One region of the Arthrobacter sp. Soil_N43 genome, then DNA from elsewhere that is predicted to be linked to it. Evidence: riboswitches for the same ligand, from Rfam matches in the RefSeq annotation. Region 1 holds a riboswitch; the other holds the start of a gene.
What was found. Region 1 has a riboswitch for S-adenosylmethionine ahead of AC3A3W_RS10870 (DUF1737 domain-containing protein). Riboswitches for the same ligand answer to the same signal wherever they lie in the genome.

Region 1 (6,964 bases):
GGACATCGGCAGCGTGGTCATCGCTCGGTCCCCGGAGCGTATGCGCAGGTATTCGGCGATGGACTCGGCGTTGGCCTGCAGGTTCTGGTGGGACAGCCGCACGAGCTTGGGCGAGCCGGTGGAGCCCGACGTGCTGAGCAGCAGGGCGAGGTCGGGGTGCAGTTCGTGCAGCGTGCCCGGCCTGCGCTCCTCCAGGGCCGTGCTTCCCCCGCCAGGACGCAGGACGACGTCGGGATCGTACGCCGCGACGATCGAATCGAGGGCTGCAGGCTTGTCTTCAGGCAAAAGGATCAGCGGGTGGCCGGCCGTGAGGGCGGCCAGGTACGCCACGAGCGAGTCAAGGTCGTTGGCGGCCGCCAGCGCCACCAGGCGGCGGACGGGGCCTAGGCGGAGCGCCATCGCGGTGACGCGGTCTGCCAGCTCCCGGTAGGTGAGAGATCCGTCGGCGGAGAGAATGGCGGGGCTGTCTCCATAATTTGCCAGATCCGCGGCAAAGGACGCCCGCGCGAAATCAAGCTGCGTGGTCATTCGGCGATTTTATTAGCTGAGCCTTACCTAATTAAATCCAACAACTATTGTGACGAAGTGCCATACTCGGACCGTGACCACCTCGTATACGTTTCGCGCCGAACTGTGGCTCTACCCCGGGGAAGCGGGCTGGCACTTCATCACCCTGCCGCTGGACGTCGCGGACGAGATCCGTGAGACGACGGCCCTGCTCCGCAAGGGTTTCGGCTCGGTGAGGGTGACGGCCGAGATCGGCGGCCACGCGTGGCAGACCTCCCTCTTCCCCGACGCCAAGAGCGGGTCCTACCTGCTGCCCGTGAAAAAGGCCGTCCGGACCGCCGCGCGCCTCAGCACCGGGGACGAGGTGGAGGTCCGGGTCACTGTCGAGGGCGATGCCTGACAGCGCCCTGCTGGGCGTTTCAGAGCAGGCATGGCCCGAGACAGGCAAACAACCCCCCCCATTCGAGTGGGCAGCAGTCCGCTCACCGGTTTAACTTCCAAGGTTTTCAAGGGTTTTCCCCGACCCCGCAGGCGCATGATGGGGTATATTTCGCCCCACGAAGAAACGGCGCTGACGATGAAGAAACCGCTCCGCTGGCTCAGCCATCTGCTCGCCCTGTCCGTCGTCGCAGCGGCGGGCCTGGTGGGCGTCGCGGGCCCGGCCCAGGCGGCCACGGTGGGCACTCCCAGCATTGCGTATTCCGGTGTGAGCAATCCGCCGACCGCGGACAAACCGCAGAGCAAGCTGTGGTGGAACGACGGATCCTGGTGGGCGAACATGTGGACGACCGGCAGCGGGTGGAGCATCTACCGGCTGGACCGGAGCACCGACACGTGGGTGGACACCGGAGTGCGCAGCGACAGCCGGGCCAGCACGTCCTCGGACACCTTGTGGGACGGCACACACCTGTACATCGCCTCGAACGTGGTGACCGCCGGTGCGTCCGCGGCCGGACTGCCGGCCCGCCTCTACAGGTACAGCTACTCAAACGGGACCTACACGCGCAGCAGCGGCTTTCCCACCACGATCTCGAACAACAGCAGCGAGTCCCTGACCATTGCCAAGGACTCCACCGGAGTAGTCTGGGCCAGCTGGACCCAGGTGTCCGGCGGCACGAGCACTGTCTTTGTCAACAACTCCGCGCCCGGCGGGACAAGTTGGGGAGTGCCGTTCGTGGTGCCGGGGGCCGCGGATCCACACCCGACGCCCGATGACCTGTCCGCTATCGTCGCCTTCGGCGGTGATGAAGTGGGGATCATGTGGACCGACCAGGCCACTGGAACCGCGTGGTGGGCCACCCATGACGACGACGGAAGTGCGAGGACGGCGTCATCGTGGAAGGTCAGGGAAGCCATCAAGGGCAACAAGCAGGTCGATGACCACCTGAACATCAAGACGCTGCAGGCTGACCCTTCCGGCCGGGTGTTCGCCGCGGTGAAGACCAGCCTCAACGACGGTTCGAGCGACCCGAACCTGGCCCAGCTGGTGCTGGTGGTGTTCAAGCCCGCCACGGCTTCCTTCAGCCAGACGACCATCGCCAGGACCGGGGATTGTGTCTCCCGCCCGCAGATCATGCTCGATACCGAGAACAACCGGGTCCGCGCGTTCCACACTGCACCGTCGACGTCGGTCAGCGGCTGTCCGTTCTCCGGCGTTGCCGGCAGCATCTATGAAAAGACTGCCTCGATGGACAACCCGATATTCGGGAGCGGCCGCGGAACACCGGTAATCCAGGACGCCAATTCGGCCAACATGAACGACGTCACCAGCACCAAGCAGAGTGTGAATGCCGCCACCGGGATCGTCGTCATGGCCAGCAACAATGTCACCAAGCGCTACTGGTTCTCCGACCGCAGCCTCGGCTCGGGAAACCCTCCCGGTCCCACGGCGCCGACGGCATCCTTCACCGCCACTCCGACATCGGGCACGGCACCGCTGACGGTGGAGTTCACCGATACATCCACGGGGTCGCCCACGTCATGGGACTGGAGTTTCGGTGACGGCTCCACCTCAACCAGCCGGAACCCGTCACATACCTACAGCGCGGCCGGCACCTACACGGCACGGCTGACGGCCAGGAACGCGGAGGGCTCCTCGTCCACAACCAGAACGATCACGGTGGACCCGTCCGGCGGCACCAGCCCGGGGATCTCCGCCCGCAGCTCAAGCACGGCAAATGCCACAACGGCCACCAGCACGGTCTCACTGCCCGCCCCTACCGGACGCACAGCCGGGGACGTCCTGGTCGCCTCCTTTACCACTGACCTGAACCCCACGGTGGCTGTCCCGGCCGGCTGGACCGCCATCGTCAACGGGCTGAGCATCAACAGCACCACCACCACCGGGGCCAGAGTGTTCGCCTACTACCGCGTGGTCGGTTCCGGCGATCCTGCCAGTTACACCTGGACGTTGAGCAAGGCCGTGAAGTGGGGCGGCGGGATCACCGCCTACGACGGGGTCAGCAATACGACGCCTCTGGACAGCGCGGTCACCACAGCGGTCAACGCGACGTACACGGCCACGAGCATCACGGTCCCCAGCGTCACGACCACCAGGAACGGCGCCCGGCTGATTGGCGGCGTCGGCTTCGACACCGCCATCCCGGGGGCCACGGCGCCTACGGGATGGACGGAGCGGTGGGAGGCGGCCAACGGCCAGATCGCCCAGCAGGCAGACCAGCCGCAGGCCACGGCCGGCGCTGCCGGCACCGCCACCTGGACGTTCAGCGCGGCCAAGGCGGCCGCAGCCTGGCGGACCGCCCTAAGGCCGGCAGGCTGACCGGACGCCCGGCAGGGCGCGCTGTCAGCTCAAGGACTCAGATCTGCTTGAGCGCCTGCTCAAGGTCTCCGATCAGGTCGTCGGGATCCTCCAGGCCCACGGACAGCCGCACCACGCCGTCGCTGAGCCCGATGGCTGCGCGGCCCTCCGGCCCCATCGCCCGGTGGGTGGTGGTGGCCGGGTGGGTGATGAGGCTCTTGGCATCTCCCAGATTGTTGGAGATGTCGATGATCTTCAGGGCATCCAGCAGCGCAAAGGCGGCTTCCTTGGCCGACTGGCCGGCCGTTGTCGCGAGTTCCAGCGTGAGCACCGTGCCCCCGGCCTTCATCTGCTTGGCGGCAAGCTCGTACTGCGGGTGGGATTTCAGCAGCGGGTACTTGACCCAGCTGATGGCCGGCTGGTCCTCCAGCCATTCGGCGAGGCGCAGCGCGGTGGCCGATGAGTGGTTCACCCGCAGCGCCATCGTTTCCAGTCCCTTGGTGAGGACCCAGGCATTGAACGCCGACAGGTTGGGCCCGGTATGGCGCATCAGCTGCTTGACCGGTCCGTCGATGAATTCCTTGGTGCCCAGGATGGCGCCGCCCAGCACGCGGCCCTGGCCGTCGATGTGCTTGGTCCCCGAATAGACGATCACGTCCGCGCCGAGGTCGCCGCAGCGCTGCAACAGTGGAGTGGCGAACACGTTGTCGACGACGACGGTCGCGCCGGCAGCGTGGGCCAGTTCGCTGACCGCCGCGATATCCACGATTTCCTGCATCGGGTTGGACGGCGACTCGAAGAAGACGGCGGTGGTGGGCACCGAGAGTGCCGCCCTCCACTGCTCCAGGTCAGGTCCGTCGACGAACACGGTCTCCACGCCCCAGCGCGGCAGGATTTCGTTGAGGATCACGAAGCAGGAGCCGAAGAGTGAGCGGGCGGCCACCACGCGGTCCCCGGCGGCCAGCAGGGCGCCCAGGGCGGTGAACACGGCGGACATGCCGGACGCCGCGGCGAAGCATGCTTCCGTGCCTTCGAGCAGGCGGAGGCGCTCCTGGAAGGTGGCCACGGACGGGTTGCCGTAGCGGGAGTAGACGAAGCGTTCGTCCTCGCCGGTGAAGGCGCGCTCGGCTGCGGCCGCGGACTCGTAGACGAAGCCGGAGTTCAGGAAGATCGGCTCCGTGGTTTCCTGGAAGTTGGTGCGGTCCAGCCCGCCGCGGACGGCCTGGGTCTCGGGGCTCCAGCCGGCGGCATCTTGATTGAAGGTCACTTAGTTCTTTCCCAGGTTTGTTGGCAGCCCGCGGTTCTTCCAGCCGTTGACGGTGCGTTCACCGTACCGGTCGGGTTCGCCCTCGAAGCCTTCGAGCACGTTGTATGAGGTAAAGCCGGCCCGGGTCGCTGCGATGGCGGCGGCAATGGACCGCTGACCGGAGCGGCACAGGAACACCAGCTCGGTGCCGTCGTCCTCCGGAGCCTGCTGCTTCAGCTGCTCAATGAATTCGGGATTGGGGATGCCGCCGGGGAACGTCCACTGGATAAAGAGAGGATCGTTCTCTGTGGCAGCCGTGTTCGGCATGCCGATGTGCGCCCATTCGCCCTCGGTGCGGACATCCACCAGGATGGCGCCTTCCTCCAGCTTGGCCCATGCCTCCTGCGGGGTCAGGTCTCCGGCGTAGCTCACGCGTGCCCCTCGAATGCTTCAGCGTCGAGGTTTTCGTCCGAGTCCAGCTGGTCCACGGCGGTGGCCACGGCGGCATCAGCGGTGGCGACCGCGAGGGGGAGGATCACGGCCTGAGCCACGATCACGTCCCTGCCGTTGAACGCGGCCGCGGGGCTGCCGTGCAGCACATACCCTTCGGCCAGTGCGTCTGAAATGCGTTCACAGAAGGAACGGTTGTCCGGTCCCGTGATCAGGCGGTAGGGCAGTTTCTCCTCAGGTTTATCCTGCGGGGTCGGCAGGGTAACGCCGGCGGGCGCGTCCGTCATGACGGCTCTCCTTCTCTCACGCTTGCAGCTCGAAGTGGTCGATATGCCGAGTATTCACCTGAGGCACCCCGCCGCGAGGGAGGGTTGCCGACCGGCCAGTCAGGGCTTGGCGCCGATTCTCATTACTCCTCAAAAACGTAACACCGACGACGGCGGCGCGCACCGCCGCCGTCGTCATGTTCCGTAATGCTGGGGGCCTGCAGCTTCGGTTACAAAGATCCGGCCCGGGTGCATAATGACGGGAGATGAACCGCCGTAACGCCGGATGAAACCAGGCAACAGTGAACGAGTCGAGTGCCAATAGAGTCGGTCCCATGCTGCACTTTGGATGGTTTGTGGGCCATGGGTTCGGGGTCCAAGGCTGGGGGACGCCCGGTTACGGGATCGGGTACGACTGGAAAAAGCCCGAGCTGTACCAGCATGCCGTGCGCGAGTTTGAGCGGGCCGGCCTGGACCTGTTCATCATCGAGGACTCGCTGACCGTCCCGGACACATACGGCGGAAGCGCGGAGGTGAGCCTGGCACAGGCCTCCTTTGCACCCAAGCACGATCCGTTGGCACTGGTCCCCTACCTGCTCTCCGCCACGGAGCACCTGGGCATCGTCCCCACCGTCAGTGCCTCCTTCTATCCGCCGTTCACGGCGGCACGGCTGCTGGCCACGCTGCAGCACTTCTCCAACGGCCAGCTCGGCTGGAACGTGGTGACCTCCGGCAGCGACCTTGCCGCGCAGAATTACGGGCTGGACCAGCAGATCGAGCACGATCTCCGCTACGAGAAGGCGGAGGAATTTGTGGACGTGGTGCGGAAGCTCTGGCGCAGCTGGGACCAGGACGCCATCGTGGAGGACGCCCGGGCCGGCGTGTTCGCCGACCACACCAAGGTGCGGCCGATCCGGCACAGCGGCGAGTTCTTCCGGGTCCGCGGCCCGCTGAACACGGCCCCGCTGCCCGAGGAGCCCGTGCTGGTGCAGGCCGGCGCATCCCCTCGGGGAAAGGCTTTTGCGGGAGGCAACGCGGACGTGGCCATTGCGCTGGCCCGCGGCTCGGACGGCATGAAGGCCTACCGCGACTCGATCCGGGCCGAAGCTGCCAAGGCGGGCCGGAACCCCGACGACGTCAAGGTGCTGTTCGTGCTCAAACCCACCGTGGTGGGTTCACAGGCCGAGGCGGAGGAGCTGCGGGCCGCGCGGAAGGAGCTGACGCAGCGTGACATCGACAGCCAGCTCAATTCGATCTCATACCTGTCGGTCATTGACTTCAAGCAGTTCGACCTGGACGAGCCGCTGCCGGAGCTCACCACCAACAGCAACCAGGGCACGCTGGAACACTTCTCGAAGGCGGCGCCGCCGGGCTCGACCCTGCGCGAGATCCTGCGGGCCCGCAGCGGCGGCGCCGGGGACAGCATCATCGGCACGGCCGAGGAGATCGCGGACCACCTGGAGGAAACAGGCGCCGCGGTGGGTGGGGACGGCTTCCTCTTCTCCGGCTTCGTGGACCCGGCCACCGTGCACGGCGTGCTGGACAAACTGGCTCCGGTGCTCCGCCGTCGCGGGCTGCTGCGGACAAGCTACGGCGGCGGCGGCTTCCGCCGGAACCTGCTGGACTTCTAGTGCCATGGCCGGGCCACGAGCGTCTGACGACCTGCTGCGGGAAGCCAAAAGTGCCAGCTTCCTGATCGGCACGGCACATCTGGTGGCAGCCGACGTGGCGAAGGTG
Region 2 (6,964 bases), on a different contig from region 1:
TGGCCGTAGGCGTTGCGCAGCTCCTTCTGGTCCTCGATGTCGCCGGAGATCTGGAAATTGGCCCAGTCCTGCTCACGGAGCCGGGGTTCCTCGATCACCCGTTCCGTGAGGGAACCAAGGTTGAGTGCTTCCAGCGTCTGGTAGGCGCGCAGATAGGGCGAGACGTAGACGCTGACCTGCTGGCCGTCGAGCTCGCGCCGGATACGTTCACCGGCGGCCTTGGCCTGGTCCACGCCCAAGGGCGTCAGCGGAATCCGGTAGTCGGGCACCCGGTTGTAGATGGAGGTGTCGGCATTGGCGGCGGACTGGCCGTGCCGGATCATGATGATTTTCCCGGGCGCACTCATAGTTTCCCAGCATAGGGCCAGCCGGACACCAGGCAGTGGCAGTTCCGTCCTGAAGCCCAACAGGTAAGTACCAGCAACAGCAGGCAAGATAGGAACATGTTGGTTCCTTCCCGCCGTCGCCTGAGGATCGAAATCTGGATAGTGCTGGGACTGTCCCTGGGGCAGTCGGCCGTCTACTCCGTGGTGCAGCTGCTGGACAAGATGACCCAGGCGCCGCTGGCCCAGGGCACCTCCACTCTGAACCGTTCGCAAAGCTCGCGCGAGTATTTCGACCTGACCTACCAGCTGCTGGACATCATTTTTGCGCTGGTGCCGGTCCTGCTGGTCATCTACTTCATGACGGAGCAGCGGCAGCCGAAGGGAGGCGCGGGCTATGACAGCGGCTCGGCGTTCCGGAAGCTCGGGTTCGATTTCGCCCGCCCCGGACGGGACCTCCTCCAGGGGCTGGGGCTGGCGGCCCTGATCGGCATTCCCTCGCTGGGGCTCTATGCGGCGGGGCGGGCGCTGGGTATTACGACGGCGATCATCCCCAGCGCCCTGGACGCGTACTGGTGGACCATTCCGGTCCTGATTCTTTCCGCGATGCGCCACGCCGTGGTGGAGGAAGTCATCGTGGTGGGCTACCTGCTGGACCGCTTCGGGAAGCTCGGCTGGTCCGTGCCGCTGGCCATCTTTGCCAGTTCCATGCTCCGCGGCAGCTACCACCTCTACCAGGGCTTTGGGCCGTTCATTGGCAATGCCGTCATGGGCGTGGTGTTCGCGTGGATCTATACCAAAACCCGGCGGGTGATGCCGCTGGTCATGGCCCACGCGCTGCTGGATATTGTGGCGTTTGTCGGCTTCAGCCTGTTCGGAAGGAGCGTCGGGCTGGGATAGGCGCTATGGGAACGTAACCCGGTGCAGAAAGTAATTCGGCCGCCATCGGTGGGTGACGACATTGGCACCCGCTGATGGCGGCCGAAGTGTAGTGGCAGCATGCTGCCAACGCGCGTCAGATGGTGACGGCGCCTGCTGCGGTTTCAAACGTGACGGACAGGATGCCGGGGGTACCGTGCGGAGCCACCCAGTTGACGGCGACGTCCTCCAGGGGCCTTTCGACAGGCTCTCCGAGCCACTCGGTGACCCGTTCGGCGGAGCCCGCGATGGTGAGGCTGGACATCTTGACGTTGCTGTCATAGGCGTGGGACGGGTGAAGGGAAGGATCGCCCTCCCACTTCAGCATGTACGGAACCTGCGGGTCTGCAATGAGGCCCAGGATTCCGATCTGCTTCCACACGAGTTCGCGGCCGTCCGGGAACTTGCGGTTGCCGTTTACCGCGGCTCGTCCGAGACGCTCCTCGAACGGGGCGAGGTCGTCCACTTCGACGCACCAGCCCATCCAGCCGCCGCCGGCAGCAGAGCGTGCACGCACGGCCTGTCCGAACGGGGCCTTGTCCGACGCCGGGTGGTCCAGGACCTCCACGACCTCCAGATATTTGTGTCCCGCGAGCGGGATAATCATGTTCCGGGTTCCGAAACGGGGGTGTACTCCACCCTTCACGGCTTCAACGCCGAGGGCGGACGAAATACGTTCAGTGGTGGCCGCCAAGCCATCGTGTTCACAGGCGTAAGAGACGTGATCCATGCGCATGCCATCATCTTGGCATCTTGTGACGCGGCTCTCAGCTAAGGGTGCCCTAACACAAATGGGGTGTCTGCAAAAGAGTCGATTGCCGCGGCTTGCGCGCCCCTCGCAGGCAGCATCCAGGCGCCTCCGGAGTCACATAACCGTCACAATCTTCGCGCGGGTGGCGGCCCTTTTCGTAAGCTTGGTCCAGGTCATGAGTGCCAGCGACAGCCCCGGCTTGCTGGCCGGCAACCCTCCTTCCGCGGTGGGGTGCCCCGGGTGAAGACCTGGCCTGCCGGTCAACTGGCGGCAGGCAAGCGCGTAGAAGAGGTATACCGATGACGATTTCCGTCACCCGCACCGACGTTCCCGATGGCCAAGCTCCCGCCTGTAAAGGCGGTGACACTGAAGACCGTGACAGCCGCGTTCCCGACGGCACCGTCCAGTACATCAACATCGGCGGCCTCGAGCTCGAGGCCGGCGGATTCCTCCCGGACGTGACGCTGGCCTACGAAACCTGGGGAACGCTCAACGCCGACGGCTCCAATGCCATCCTGGTGGAGCACGCCCTCACCGGGAGCACCCATGTGACGCGGGGCGACGGGGACGAGGAAGGCTGGTGGGAGCAGCTCGCCGGGCCGGGTGCGCCGGCGGACACCGACAGGTTCTTTGTCGTCTCCATCAACATCCTGGGCGGTTGTTACGGATCCACGGGCCCGGCGTCGACAGCTCCGGACGGTAAGCCGTGGGGCTCGCGCTTCCCGCTGGTGACCCTCCGGGACTCCACTGATGCCGAAGCGCGCCTGGCCGACCGGCTCGGCATCAGCAGCTGGTTTGCCGTTGTGGGCGGTTCCATGGGCGGCGCCCGCGCACTGGAGTGGGCGGTCAGCTACCCGGACCGGGTGCGCCGCTGCGGTGTCATCTCCGTGGGCGCCAGCAGTACCGCCGAGCAGATCGCCTTTGCACAGGCGCAGACCCTCGCCATCCGCCAGGACCCCAACTTCAACGGCGGCGACTACTACGAAGGCCCGCTCCCCGAAGCCGGACTGGCTCTGGCCCGCCGGATTGCCCACATTACCTACCGTTCGGCGCACGAGCTGGACTTCCGGTTTGGCCGGAACCCCCAGGAGGCCGAAGCTCCGCTGCGGGCAGACGCCCTCGGAGACCGTGGCCGCTACCAGGTGGAAAGCTACCTGGACCACCAGGGGAACAAGCTCGTCCAGCGCTTCGACGCCAACAGCTACATCGCACTGACCGAAGCCCTCATGAGCCATGACGTCTGCCGCGGGCGCGGAACCCTGAAGGAAGCACTGGCGCGGACGACGGCGGACTTCTTTGTCGCCGCCGTCGACTCAGACCGGCTGTACTTTCCCTCCCAGTCCCACGAACTCGCTGATGCCCTCCCCGGTGACGTGGACGTCCATGTCATCGAGGCGCCCATCGGCCATGACGGCTTCCTCACCGAGATCGGGCAGCTGAGCGCGCAGCTCCGCGAACATCTGTTGGCCTGAACCGTAGCCTGAACTCCGCTCCAGGGACCTGTCCCGGCGCTGCACAGAGCAGCGCCGGAACCCGCTGCGTGTGCAATTATGCAGATGCCTTCTGCACTATTTGTCGTTGAGCTTGCAGCAGGGGCAGACCATACTCGTTGGAAACGGCGGCCCGTGGCACACATCACAGGTCCGTCAGAGTCTGGTCCCATGTGGTGTCGACGAAGACGCCGAAGGAGTTCACAAAATGAGTACGGAAAACTCCGCCGCAAGGCGCGTAGGGGAAACCGATGTCAAGGCCTCTGGCCTGAAGAAAGTCGTTACGGCCTCCATGGCCGGCACTGTGGTGGAGTGGTATGAGTTCTTCCTCTATGCCTCCGCAGCCACCCTGGTGTTCGGCAAGATGTTCTTTCCCAATTCAGGGACGGAACTGGACGGCATCATCGCGGCGTTCGTCACCTACGCGGTGGGCTTCGTTGCCCGGCCGATCGGCGGCATCGTGTTTGGCCACTTCGGGGACAAGTTCGGCCGCAAGCAGCTGCTGCAGCTGAGCATCATCCTGGTCGGTGTCTCCACCTTCCTCATGGGCTGCCTCCCCACCTTCGCGCAGATCGGCTACTGGGCTCCGGCGCTGCTGGTCTTCCTGCGCTTCGTCCAGGGCTTCGCCGTCGGCGGTGAATGGGGCGGCGCCGTGCTGCTCGTTGCCGAACACAGCCCGAACAAGTCGCGCGGATTCTGGTCCAGCTGGCCGCAGTCCGCCGTTCCGATGGGAAACCTGCTGGCCACCGGCGTCCTGTTCACCCTTTCCTCCACCTTGTCCCAGGAAGCGTTCCTCGGCTGGGGCTGGCGAGTGGCCTTCTGGCTCTCTGCCGTGATCGTCATCGTCGGCTACTACATCCGCACCAAGGTCCAGGACGCGCCGATCTTCCTGGAAGCCCGCAAGGAAGTCACCGTCGAAAAGAAGGGCTACGGCGTCGCCGAAGTCTTCCGCCGCTACCCGCGCGGTGTCTTCACCGCCATGGGCCTGCGCTTTGCGGAAAACATCCTGTACTACCTCGTGGTGACGTTCTCGATCACCTACCTGAAGGTTGTGGTCCAGACCGACACGTCACGGATCCTGCTGCTCCTGCTCGTGGCGCACTTCATCCACTTCTGCGCCGTGCCGATGGTCGGCAAGCTGTCTGACTCCTTTGGCCGCAAGCCCGTCTACATGGCAGGCGCCATCCTCGGCGGAACCTGGGGCTTCTTCGCCTTCCCGATGATGGACACGAAGAACGACATGATCATCCTCGCGGCAATCACCATCGGACTTCTGTTCCACGCCCTGATGTACGCGGGGCAGCCATCGATCATGGCGGAAATGTTCCCCACCCGGATGCGCTATTCCGGCGTTTCTCTCGGTTACCAGGTGACGTCCATTGTTGCCGGTTCGCTGGCTCCCATTATCGCCACGGCTCTGCTGAGCGGCTTCAAGTCTTCGGTTCCGGTAGCGCTGTACCTGCTCGGGGCCTGCATTGTGACCGCAATCTCGGTGTACTTCCTCAAGGAAACCCGCGGCATTTCACTGCACGACGTTGACGCCGCCGACGCCCAGGGCACCGCCGACCTTCTGGCTGCCGGCAAGAAGTAGCCACCCGCAAGGCACCGCAAAACGACAACAGCCAGAGCCGCTGCCCGGACCGCGATCACGCCGGCCCGGGCAGCTGCGTGCCGTCAATTCAGCCAAAGGCAGGAACCTCCATGCGAGCAGCAGTCCTCTACGCCACCGTTCCCTCCGGAACCAGCTACACCGAAGCCCGTCCGCTCGTGGTGCAGGAGCTGGACCGGCCCGCGCCCCGCGCAGGGGAAGTCGGCGTCGCCGTCACCTATTCGAGCCTGTGCCACTCTGACCTCTCCGTGGTTGACGGTTCCCGGGTCCGGCCGCTTCCCATGGCACTCGGGCACGAAGCCGTGGGGCGGGTGGAGGCCGTAGGCGAGGGAGTCACGGACGTTTCCGTGGGGGACCACGTGGTGCTGGTTTTCGTCCCGAGCTGCGGTGCCTGCCGGGCATGCAAGGCCGGGCGTCCGGCGCTCTGCCACCGTGCCGCTGAGGTCAACGGTTCCGGCGACCTCCTGCACGGTGAGGCGCTGCTCCGGACGCCGTCCGGCGAACGGATCAACCACCACCTGGGTGTCTCGGCCTTCGCCGATTACGCCGTGGTGGCCCGCGAATCGGTGGTGGTCATTCCCGACGACGTCCCGGACACAGTTGCCGCCATGTTCGGGTGTGCCGTGCTCACCGGCATGGGAGCGGTCCTGAACACGGCGGCGGTCGACGCCGGCCAGTCGGTCGCTGTTTTCGGCCTCGGGGCCGTCGGGCTCTCCGCCGTGATGGCCGCGGCGCTCTCGGGCGCCGCCGCTGTGATCGCCATTGACCCCAATGCGGGCAAGCACCAGCTCGCCCTGGACTGCGGTGCAACCGCCGTCGGCACGCCCGAGGAGGCAGCGCGGCTGATTGCGCAGGCCACCGGCGACGGCGTGGACACCGCCGTCGAAGCAGTGGGTTCCGCCCGTGTGATTGCCTCGTGCCTGGAATACGTGACGCGCGGCGGTGCTGTGGTTTCGGTGGGCCTGCCGCACCCCTCCGCGGAGCTGACGGTGCCCGCCCTGCAGTTCGCGGGCGCGGGCAAGCGCCTGCTGGGCTCCTACATGGGCGACGCCGTGCCCGAGCGGGACATTCCCCTCTATCTGGGGTACTGGCGTGAGGGCCGCCTGCCCGTCGAGCTGCTGCACACGGATACAAAGCAGCTGGACGATATCAACGAGGGGCTGGACGCCCTTGCCGCAGGACAGGTGGTGCGGCGGCTGTTCAGGGCCTGAGCGGTGTGCGGGCTTGGCTGCGGGTCATAGTGGGCGGGTCAGGCCGCGAGCACGTCCTGGCGTTCCTGCACCTCGTCCTTCAGGGCCGCGATGACGGCCTGCACCCTGCCCGACCTCAGTGATTCGGGGCGCGCCACGGCCCAGATGGAGAGCTGGCGCTGGAAGTCGTCGGGGAGCACCGGCACGAAGCCGGGCCTGCCGGCCACCATGAAGTTCGGCAGCAGCCCGATGCCGGCACCCCGGCGTACCGCCTCCACCTGGGCAAAGATGCTCGTGGCCTGGAAGCTGGACTTCGGCATGGGCAGCTGCGAGGCCCGGTGGCCCAGCTCGGCCACCTGGAGGGCCGACTCAACGTAAGACACAAAGCCGTGCTGCCCGACGCCGTCGAGCGTTTCGGGCAGCCCTCGCTCTGCTGCGTAGCCGGGGCTGGCGTAGAGCCGCAGGAAGTAGTTGGCCAGGAAGATCGGCTGGGCGTTGCTAACGTCGGTCCGGCCTACCACGATTTCAAGATCCACTCCGGACCTGTTCTGGCTCACCTTCCGGGTGGCGCTGAGCATCTCCACATTCAGCAGCGGGTTCCGGCGCTGCAGGCGCACCAGCGCGGGGGCAGCGAACTCGGCGCCGAAGCCGTCAGACGTGCTGATCCGCACCAGGCCGGAGAG

Region 2: it holds a riboswitch for S-adenosylmethionine, as region 1 does, so the genes downstream of both, metX (homoserine O-acetyltransferase MetX) here and AC3A3W_RS10870 (DUF1737 domain-containing protein) in region 1, are expected to answer to the same signal.

What each region holds. Positions count from the first base shown of each region.
Region 1 covers NZ_JBDGML010000091.1:53,452-60,415, forward strand. The annotation lists gene AC3A3W_RS10845 (AMP-binding protein) at 1-528, opposite strand, end outside; gene AC3A3W_RS10850 (DUF1905 domain-containing protein) at 602-907, shown strand; gene AC3A3W_RS10855 (PKD domain-containing protein) at 1,085-3,286, shown strand; gene AC3A3W_RS10860 (O-succinylhomoserine sulfhydrylase) at 3,324-4,532, opposite strand; gene AC3A3W_RS10865 (rhodanese-like domain-containing protein) at 4,533-4,943, opposite strand; gene AC3A3W_RS10870 (DUF1737 domain-containing protein) at 4,940-5,248, opposite strand; SAM riboswitch class IV at 5,262-5,375, opposite strand; gene AC3A3W_RS10875 (NtaA/DmoA family FMN-dependent monooxygenase) at 5,563-6,858, shown strand; gene AC3A3W_RS10880 (aromatic amino acid ammonia-lyase) at 6,863-6,964, shown strand, end outside.
Region 2 covers NZ_JBDGML010000073.1:31,911-38,874, reverse strand. The annotation lists gene AC3A3W_RS07850 (histidine phosphatase family protein) at 1-347, opposite strand, end outside; gene AC3A3W_RS07845 (CPBP family intramembrane glutamic endopeptidase) at 444-1,223, shown strand; gene AC3A3W_RS07840 (VOC family protein) at 1,339-1,977, opposite strand; SAM riboswitch class IV at 2,164-2,279, shown strand; gene metX (homoserine O-acetyltransferase MetX) at 2,292-3,464, shown strand; gene AC3A3W_RS07830 (MFS transporter) at 3,691-5,073, shown strand; gene AC3A3W_RS07825 (zinc-dependent alcohol dehydrogenase family protein) at 5,184-6,302, shown strand; gene AC3A3W_RS07820 (LysR family transcriptional regulator) at 6,341-6,964, opposite strand, start outside.